2 regions of the Streptomyces thermospinosisporus genome follow, and region 2 is predicted to be linked to the other one. Evidence: riboswitches for the same ligand, from Rfam matches in the RefSeq annotation. Region 2 holds a riboswitch; the other holds the start of a gene.
The links. Region 2 has a riboswitch for glycine ahead of gcvP (aminomethyl-transferring glycine dehydrogenase). Riboswitches for the same ligand answer to the same signal wherever they lie in the genome.
Positions count from the first base shown of each region.

Region 1: another riboswitch for glycine. It lies ahead of gcvT (glycine cleavage system aminomethyltransferase GcvT); the one in region 2 lies ahead of gcvP (aminomethyl-transferring glycine dehydrogenase).

Region 1 is NZ_BAAAIZ010000025.1:22,817-26,996, reverse strand. Features, by position in the region: gene glyA (serine hydroxymethyltransferase) at 1-798, opposite strand, end outside; gene gcvH (glycine cleavage system protein GcvH) at 812-1,189, opposite strand; gene gcvT (glycine cleavage system aminomethyltransferase GcvT) at 1,311-2,429, opposite strand; glycine riboswitch at 2,465-2,588, opposite strand; glycine riboswitch at 2,589-2,687, opposite strand; gene ABD207_RS10445 (AAA family ATPase) at 2,907-3,575, shown strand; gene ABD207_RS10440 (enhanced serine sensitivity protein SseB) at 3,662-4,180, shown strand, end outside.
Region 2 is NZ_BAAAIZ010000090.1:10,160-14,339, forward strand. Features, by position in the region: partial or broken gene ABD207_RS25355 (DNA polymerase IV) at 1-135, shown strand, start outside; gene ABD207_RS25360 (PRC-barrel domain-containing protein) at 830-1,204, opposite strand; glycine riboswitch at 1,332-1,427, shown strand; gene gcvP (aminomethyl-transferring glycine dehydrogenase) at 1,601-4,180, shown strand, end outside.

The DNA of each region.
Region 1 (4,180 bases), on a different contig from region 2:
GATCACATGCTCCAGCGGGCCGCCCTGCTGACCGGGGAAGACCGCCGAGTTGATCTTCTTCGCCAGCTCGGCGGTGGACAGGATCACACCGCCGCGCGGGCCGCCCAGCGTCTTGTGCGTGGTGGTGGTCACCACATGGGCGTGCGGCACCGGGTTCGGGTGCAGGCCCGCCGCGACCAGACCGGCGAAGTGCGCCATGTCGACCATGAGGTAGGCGCCGACCTCGTCCGCGATCCGGCGGAACGCGGCGAAGTCCAGCCGGCGCGGGTAGGCCGACCAGCCGGCCACGATCAGCTTCGGCTTGCTCTCCTTGGCCAGCCGCTCGACCTCGGCCATGTCGACCTGGCCGTCGTCGCCGACGTGGTAGGCGACCACGTTGTAGAGCTTGCCGGAGAAGTTGATCTTCATACCGTGGGTCAGGTGCCCGCCGTGCGCGAGGTTCAGACCCATGATCGTGTCGCCCGGCTTGAGCAGCGCGAACATCGCGGCGGCGTTGGCCTGTGCACCGGAGTGCGGCTGGACGTTGGCGTGCTCGGCGCCGAAGAGCTCCTTCACCCGGTCGATGGCGATCTGCTCGACCACGTCGACGTGCTCACAGCCGCCGTAGTAGCGGCGGCCGGGGTAGCCCTCGGCGTACTTGTTGGTCAGGACCGAGCCCTGGGCCTCCATGACCGCGACCGGCGCGAAGTTCTCCGAGGCGATCATCTCGAGGGTGGACTGCTGGCGGTGCAGCTCGGCGTCGACCGCGGCGGCCACGGCCGGGTCGAGCTCATGCAGGGGCGTGTTCAGAACGGACATGGCGTACGGCTCCTCAGCCGGCGATGTGGGCGTCGTACTCGGCGGCGGAGAGCAGGTCGGACGGCTCCTCGGAGACGCGCACCTTGAACAGCCAGCCGCCCTCGAAGGGGGCCGAGTTCACCAGCGAGGGGTCGTTCACCACGTCCTCGTTGATCTCGGTGACCTCACCGGAGACGGGGGAGTACAGGTCGCTGACCGACTTGGTCGACTCCAGTTCGCCGCAGGTCTCGCCCGCGGTCACGGTGGCCCCGACCTCGGGGAGCTGGACGAACACGACGTCGCCGAGCGCGTTCGCCGCGTGCTCGGTGATGCCGACCGTCGCGACGCCGTCCTCGGCGGCCGACAGCCACTCGTGCTCCTTGCTGTAACGCAGCTGCTGGGGGTTGCTCATGGCCTGAATTCTCCTGTACGGGGGTGATGGCTGATGACTCAGGGACCTGGGTGAGGCATGCGTGAGCAGGCCGGACGTGCCCCGATGCGCGGCACGCGCGGTGGTCCGGCTTAAGACGGTGTCACTTCTGGCGTTTGTAGAACGGCAGCGCAACGACGTCGTACGGCTCGTGGGTGCCGCGGATGTCCACGCCGACGCCCTCGGTGCCGGGCTCGGCGTGCGCGGTGTCGACGTACGCCATGGCGATCGGCTTGCCCAGGGTCGGCGACGGGGCTCCGGAGGTGACCTCGCCGATCACCTCGCCGCCGGCCACCACCGCGTACCCGGCGCGGGGCACCCGGCGGCCCCGGGCGACCAGCCCGACCAGGACCCGCGGCGGGTTCTGCGCGGCCCGCTCGGCGGCCTCGGCGAGCGCGGCGCGGCCCACGAAGTCGCCCTCCTTGTCGAACTTCACCACCCGGCCGAGACCGGCGTCGAAGGGGGTGAGGGAGGTGGTCAGCTCGTGCCCGTACAGCGGCATGCCGGCCTCCAGGCGCAGGGTGTCCCGGCAGGACAGCCCGCAGGGCACCAGCCCGGCGCCCTCGCCGGCCTTGGTCAGCGCCTGCCACAGCTCGACCGCGTGCTCCGGCTTCACGAACAGCTCGAAGCCGTCCTCGCCGGTGTAGCCGGTGCGGGCGATCAGCGCCGGCACCCCGGCGACCGTGCCCGGCAGGCCGGCGTAGTACTTCAGGTTCTCCAGGTCGGCGTCGGTGAGGCTCGCCAGGATGGCCGGGGACTCGGGGCCCTGCACCGCCAGCAGCGCGTAGGCGTCGCGGTCGTCGCGCACCTCGGCGTCGAAACCGGCCGCGCGCTCGGTCAGCGCGTCCAGCACCACCTGGGCGTTGGAGGCGTTGGCGACCACCATGTACTCGGTCTCGCCGAGCCGGTAGACGATCAGGTCGTCCAGGATGCCGCCGTCCTCGCGGCAGATCATGGTGTAGCGGGCGCGGCCCGGCTTGATGCCGCTGATGTTGCCCACCAGGGCGTAGTCAAGGAGGGCGGCCGCCTGCGGGCCGGTGACGGTGATCTCACCCATGTGCGACAGGTCGAACAGGCCGGCCCTGGTCCGCACGGCGTTGTGCTCGTCGCGTTCGGAGCCGTAGCGCAGGGGCATGTCCCAGCCGGCGAAGTCGGTCATCGTCGCGCCGAGGGCACGATGCACGGCATCGAGCGCGGTGCGGCGGAGTTCGGTACTGCTCATCGGTCGGTCTCCCAAGCATGACAGGCGAGGACATTTCCTCCCCATCTGTCATCGGAACCTGAGAGGTTCGCCATGACCACCGCTGTCGCGGCGATCAGGACTTGCACCTTGGGTGGGGCCACCGGAGCACTGCGGCAGCGGCCCGCTTTTCAGATGTGCCTCGCCCGCGCGGTAACGGGGCCTGAGAGATTCAAGGGAGGGACTTGCTCCTTCGGCGCCCCGGCGGCAAGGTGCCGGGGACTCTCCCGCGCGGATTCAAACGGCCGGTATGCAGTTGGCGCGCACATCATTGCACGCATCCCGGGCGTTCGGCAGGGGGACCCTTCTCAGCAGACGCACAGCGCGCACGACGATCACAGCAGGCTGTGACAGGCCTGTTCCGGAACGCGGACCAAAACGCACCACCAGGGCATTACCGTCTCTTTACACTCGGCGGGGAGGGGTCCACAGGACCGGCCCCAGGGGAGGACGAATACGGTGAACAGGATCACGGCGTACGCCACGACCCCGGGTGTCGGGCTGCCCGGCAGTCCCGTCGCACCCACCCGGGAGACGTGCGCGCCGCTGCCCGCGCCCGTCGTCCGCGATCTGCGCGACCGGGCGGGCCGCAGCCCGCGCGCGCTTCTTTTCGGCCCGCGCGACCTGGTCGCGGTCACCGGCCTGCCGGGCAGCGGCAAGTCCACCCTGATGCAGCGCACGGTGCGCGGCAGGCGCATCGACTCCCAGGACATGCGCGACCGCTGGGCGAGCCGGGTGCCCCGCTTCCTCCCCTACGCCTGCTACCGGCCCCTGGTGCGCCTCGCCCACTACGCCGGCCTGCGCCGCGCCCTGCGCACCGGCGAGCCCCTGGTCGTCCACGACTGCGGCACCCAGACCTGGGTGCGCCGCTGGCTCGCCCGCGAGGCCCGCCGCCGCGGCGGCGCCCTGCACCTGATCCTGCTCGACGTCCCGCCCGACGCGGCCCTCGAGGGCCAGCGCCGCCGCGGCCGCGCCGTCTCCCGCTACGCCTTCCGCCGCCACCGCACCGCCACCCACCGCCTCCTCCAAGCAGCCCACCAGGCCCACCTCCCCCCGGGCTGCGCCTCGGCCGTCCTCCTCGACCGCCCCGCCGCCGACGCCCTCCAGCGCATCGGCTTCACGGGCTGACCGGGGGTCACGGCCGTGGAGAACGGAGGGCTGGGGGCGCGTTAGCCTTCTGGGCTACGGCAGTGTTTCAGGCAGGCGGTAGGCAGATGGACATTCCGGCGGGCTTCTCCGCGGACTTCCCGGCGCAGGCGCATCCCCATCCGCATGGCGGGTGGCCCGGCAACGAGCTGGAGGAGGTGCTCTCCGCGTCGCTCGGTGTGCCCTCGGCCGGCGGGCGGATCGTCGAGGTGCTGGGACGCAGCTTCATCTGGGTGCCGCTGCCCAACGGCGGCGGCCCGCACAGCGGCCCGCTCGACCTGCCCGCCATGGAGCTGGACGGCCAGGCCTACGTCCCCGTCTTCAGCTCCGAGGAGCAGTTCCACCAGGTCGCCGGCTCGCACATGGCGTACACCATCGCGCCCGCCGTGGAGTTCGCGCGCGGTCTGCCGCCGCAGGCGGGCATCGCCATCAATCCGGGCGGGGTCGTCGGCATCCCGCTGCCGCCGCCCGCGGTGGCCGAGCTGTGCCGCGCCGGGCGCACCCCGCTGGACGGCCCGGCCTCCGGTGCCCGCGTCCGCCTGTTCGAACCGGACTGGCAGGACGACCCCGTCGGCTTCCTGTCGGCG
Region 2 (4,180 bases):
GCTGGGTGCAGGGCAGCGGCCTCGGCCGGGTGACCGTGCGCTTCGAAACCCCGGACTCGCCCCCGGGACGGGTCCGGACCTTCCGGGTCGACGACCCGGCGCTCGAGCCGGCGGACCCGCTGCCGCTGGTGACCCGAAGACCGTCCCCGGCCTCCTCGGCGGCGGGTACGCGACGCCCAAAGGGTGCGGAAGCGGGGCCTGCCGCAAGCGGCGACGCGGCGCACAGGGAGCCGGGCACGGATGACGGGGCGGCATCCGCGGGCCCGGGGGCGGACGGTGTTGCGGCGTCCGGGGGCACGAGGACGCACGGCGGTACGGCACCTGCGGGCACAGAGACGGGCCGTGGTGTGGCGTCCGCGGGCGCGGGCCGTCATGCGGCGTCCGCGGGTCCGAGGTCGGACGGTGGTGTGGCGCCTGCGGTCACGACGGACCGTGGCGCGGCACCTGCGGGCACGGGGATGGACGGCGGCGCGGCACCTGCGGGCACGGGGATGGACGGCGGCGCGGCACCTGCGGGCACGGGGATGGACGGCGGCGCGGCACCTGCGGGCACGGGGATGGACGGCGGCGCGGCGCCTGCGGGCACGGGGATGGAGGGCGGCGCGGCCACGGGCGCAAGGCCCGAAGGCCGTGCGGAGCACGCCTGCGCGAGGACCGACGGCGGGACGGCGCACGCGGGCGCGAAAGCGGACGGGGACGCGGCACCCGCGGTCACGGGACGTGGTGCAGGGGCGGCACCCGCCGGCACGGGGACGGACGGTGGGGCGGGGCCCGCAGGGACGACGGCGGAGTTATCCGCGGAGGCCGTCGGTCCCGTACGCCGCGGGGGTCAGGTCTGCTTGTCCTTGCCGGCCAGTTTGCCGAAGTCGCGGTCCCGGAGCGGGGGCGGGGCGGCCACGTCCAGGCCGTAGTGGTGGTAGAGCTGGAGCTCCTGCTCCGGGGAGAGGTGGCGGCCCACGCCGAAGTCGGGGGCGTCCTTGATCAGGGCGCGGTCGTAGGGCACGTGGAGGGCGCCGTCGATCAGCTCGCTCGGTTCCAGGGGAACGAACGCGTCCCTGCTGAACAGGCCGGTGCGTATCGCCGCCCACTCGGGCACGCCGGTGGCGTCGTCGAGGTACACCTCGTCGACCGTGCCGATGCGGTTTCCGTTGCGGTCGAACGCCTTGCGGCCGATCAGGTTGCGCGGATCGATGTCGGTGTCCACGGGCCCTCCACTGGTCGCAAAACTCATCCGTAAGTACTACAAAACGGCACAAACGATGCGGCGGCCACTCGAAGGTTCCCGGCCAGGGCCCGGCCTTGCTCTCGCTGGTACGCTGGCAGACGGCCGCTGACCCTGTGCGGGAGAGTCCTCCAGGCCCCACTGGAGGCGCCGAAGGAGCAAATCCTCCCCGGAATCTCTCAGGCCCACGTACCGCACGGACGAGGTCACTCTGGAAAGCAGGGCGGGTGTCACGGCTTCCGCTCTCACCGACGGTGAAAGCCGGGTCCCTTACGGCGATCCGGTGAAGCTCTCAGGTCGAGATGACAGAGGGGGAGGCCGTCCGGGCACCCGCGCCGTGGTGCCCCTCGAAGGTCGTCAGACCAGGAGGCCTCCGCAATGACCGCCCACCGCACTCCGCTCTCCGAGCTCGAACAGGGAACGCCCTTCGAGCAGCGCCACATCGGCCCCGACCACGAGGCCCGGGCCAAGATGCTCGCCCAGGTCGGCTACGGGTCGCTCGACGAGCTGACCGCCGCCGCGGTGCCGGATGTGATCAAGAACGCCGACGCGCTGGACCTGCCGGGCGCCCGCACCGAGGCCGAGGTGCTGGCCGAGCTGCGCTCGCTGGCCGACCGCAACCAGGTGCTCGACTCCATGATCGGGCTCGGCTACTACGGGACCTTCACCCCGCCCGTGATCCTGCGGAACGTGATGGAGAACCCCGCCTGGTACACGGCCTACACGCCCTACCAGCCGGAGATCTCGCAGGGCCGGCTCGAGGCGCTGCTGAACTTCCAGACCATGGTCGCCGACCTCACCGGCCTGCCGACCTCCGGGGCCTCCCTGCTCGACGAGGGCACCGCCGCAGCCGAGGCGATGGCGCTGTCCCGGCGCATGGGCAAGAACAAGAAGGGCCTGTTCCTGGTCGACGCGGACGCGCTGCCGCAGACCATCGCCGTGATCCGGACCCGCGCCGAACCGACCGGCGTGGAGGTCGTCGTCGCCGACCTCAGCGAGGGCATCCCCGCCGAGATCGCCGAGCGTGAGATCAACGGCGTCCTCATCCAGTACCCGGGCGCCTCCGGCGCCGTCCGCGACATCAAGCCGGTGATCGACCAGGCGCACGAGCTCGGCGCGCTCGTCACCGTCGCCGCCGACCTGCTGGCGCTCACCCTGCTGAAGTCGCCCGGCGAGCTGGGCGCCGACATCGCCGTCGGCACCACCCAGCGCTTCGGCGTGCCCATGGGCTTCGGCGGGCCGCACGCCGGCTACATGGCCGTCCAGGAGAAGATGGCGCGCAGCCTGCCCGGGCGCCTGGTCGGCGTCTCGGTGGACGCGGACGGACACAAGGCCTACCGGCTGGCGCTGCAGACCCGTGAGCAGCACATCCGCCGCGAGAAGGCCACCAGCAACATCTGCACCGCCCAGGTGCTGCTCGCCGTGATGGCCGGGATGTACGCCGTCTACCACGGGCCGGAGGGCCTGCGGACCATCGCGCGGCGCACCCACCGCTACGCCGCCATCCTCGCCGAGGGCCTGCGCACCGCCGGCGCCGAGATCGTGCACGGCTCCTACTTCGACACCCTGACCGTGCGGGTCCCGGGCCGGGCCGCCGAGATCGTCGCCGCTGCCCGGGACAACGGAGTCAACCTGCGCCAGGTCGACGCCGACCACGTCTCCCTCGCCTGCGACGAGACCACCGGCCGGGCGCAGCTCGCCGCCGTGTGGCGCGCCTTCGGTACCGAGGGCGACGTCGAGGCCCTGGACGCGAGCGTCGGGGACGCGCTGCCGGACGCCCTGCTGCGCACCGACGAGTACCTGACCCACCCGGTCTTCCACCAGCACCGCTCCGAGACCGCGATGCTGCGCTACCTGCGCCGCCTCGCGGACCGCGACTACGCGCTGGACCGCGGCATGATCCCGCTGGGCTCCTGCACCATGAAGCTCAACGCGACCACCGAGATGGAGCCGGTCACCTGGCCCGAGTTCGGCGCGCTGCACCCCTTCGCGCCCGCCGAGCAGGCCGAGGGCTACCTCACCCTCATCCGCGAGCTGGAGGAGCGCCTCGCCGAGGTCACCGGCTACGACAAGGTGTCGCTCCAGCCCAACGCCGGGTCCCAGGGCGAACTGGCCGGTCTGCTCGCCGTCCGCGGCTACCACCGGGCCAACGGCGACGAGCAGCGCAATATCTGCCTCATCCCGTCCTCCGCGCACGGCACCAACGCCGCCAGCGCCGTGATGGCCGGCATGAAGGTAGTCGTCGTCAAGACCGCCGACAACGGCGAGGTCGACGTCGAGGACCTGCGCGCCAAGATCGAGCAGTACCGCGACGAGCTGGCGGTGCTGATGATCACCTACCCCTCGACGCACGGTGTGTTCGAGGAGCACGTCGCCGACATCTGCGCCCGGGTGCACGAGGCCGGCGGGCAGGTCTACGTCGACGGCGCCAACCTCAACGCCCTGGTCGGCCTGGCCAAGCCCGGCCACTTCGGCGGCGACGTCTCGCACCTGAACCTGCACAAGACCTTCTGCATCCCGCACGGCGGCGGCGGTCCCGGCGTCGGCCCGGTCGGCGTGCGGGCGCACCTGGCCCCGTACCTGCCCAACCACCCGCTCCAGCCCGCGGCCGGACCGGAGACCGGGGTCGGGCCGGTCTCCGCGGCGCCGTGGGGCTCGGCGAGCATCCTGCCGATCTCCTGGGCCTACGTCCGGCTCATGGGCGGCGAGGCCCTCAAGCGCGCCACCCAGGTCGCCGTGCTCAGCGCCAACTACATCGCCAAGCGCCTCGAGCCGCACTACCCGGTGCTCTACACCGGCCCCGGCGGGCTGGTCGCGCACGAGTGCATCATCGACCTGCGCCCGCTGACCAAGGCGACCGGCGTGACCGTGGACGATGTGGCCAAGCGGCTGATCGACTACGGCTTCCACGCGCCGACCATGTCGTTCCCGGTGGCCGGGACGCTGATGATCGAGCCG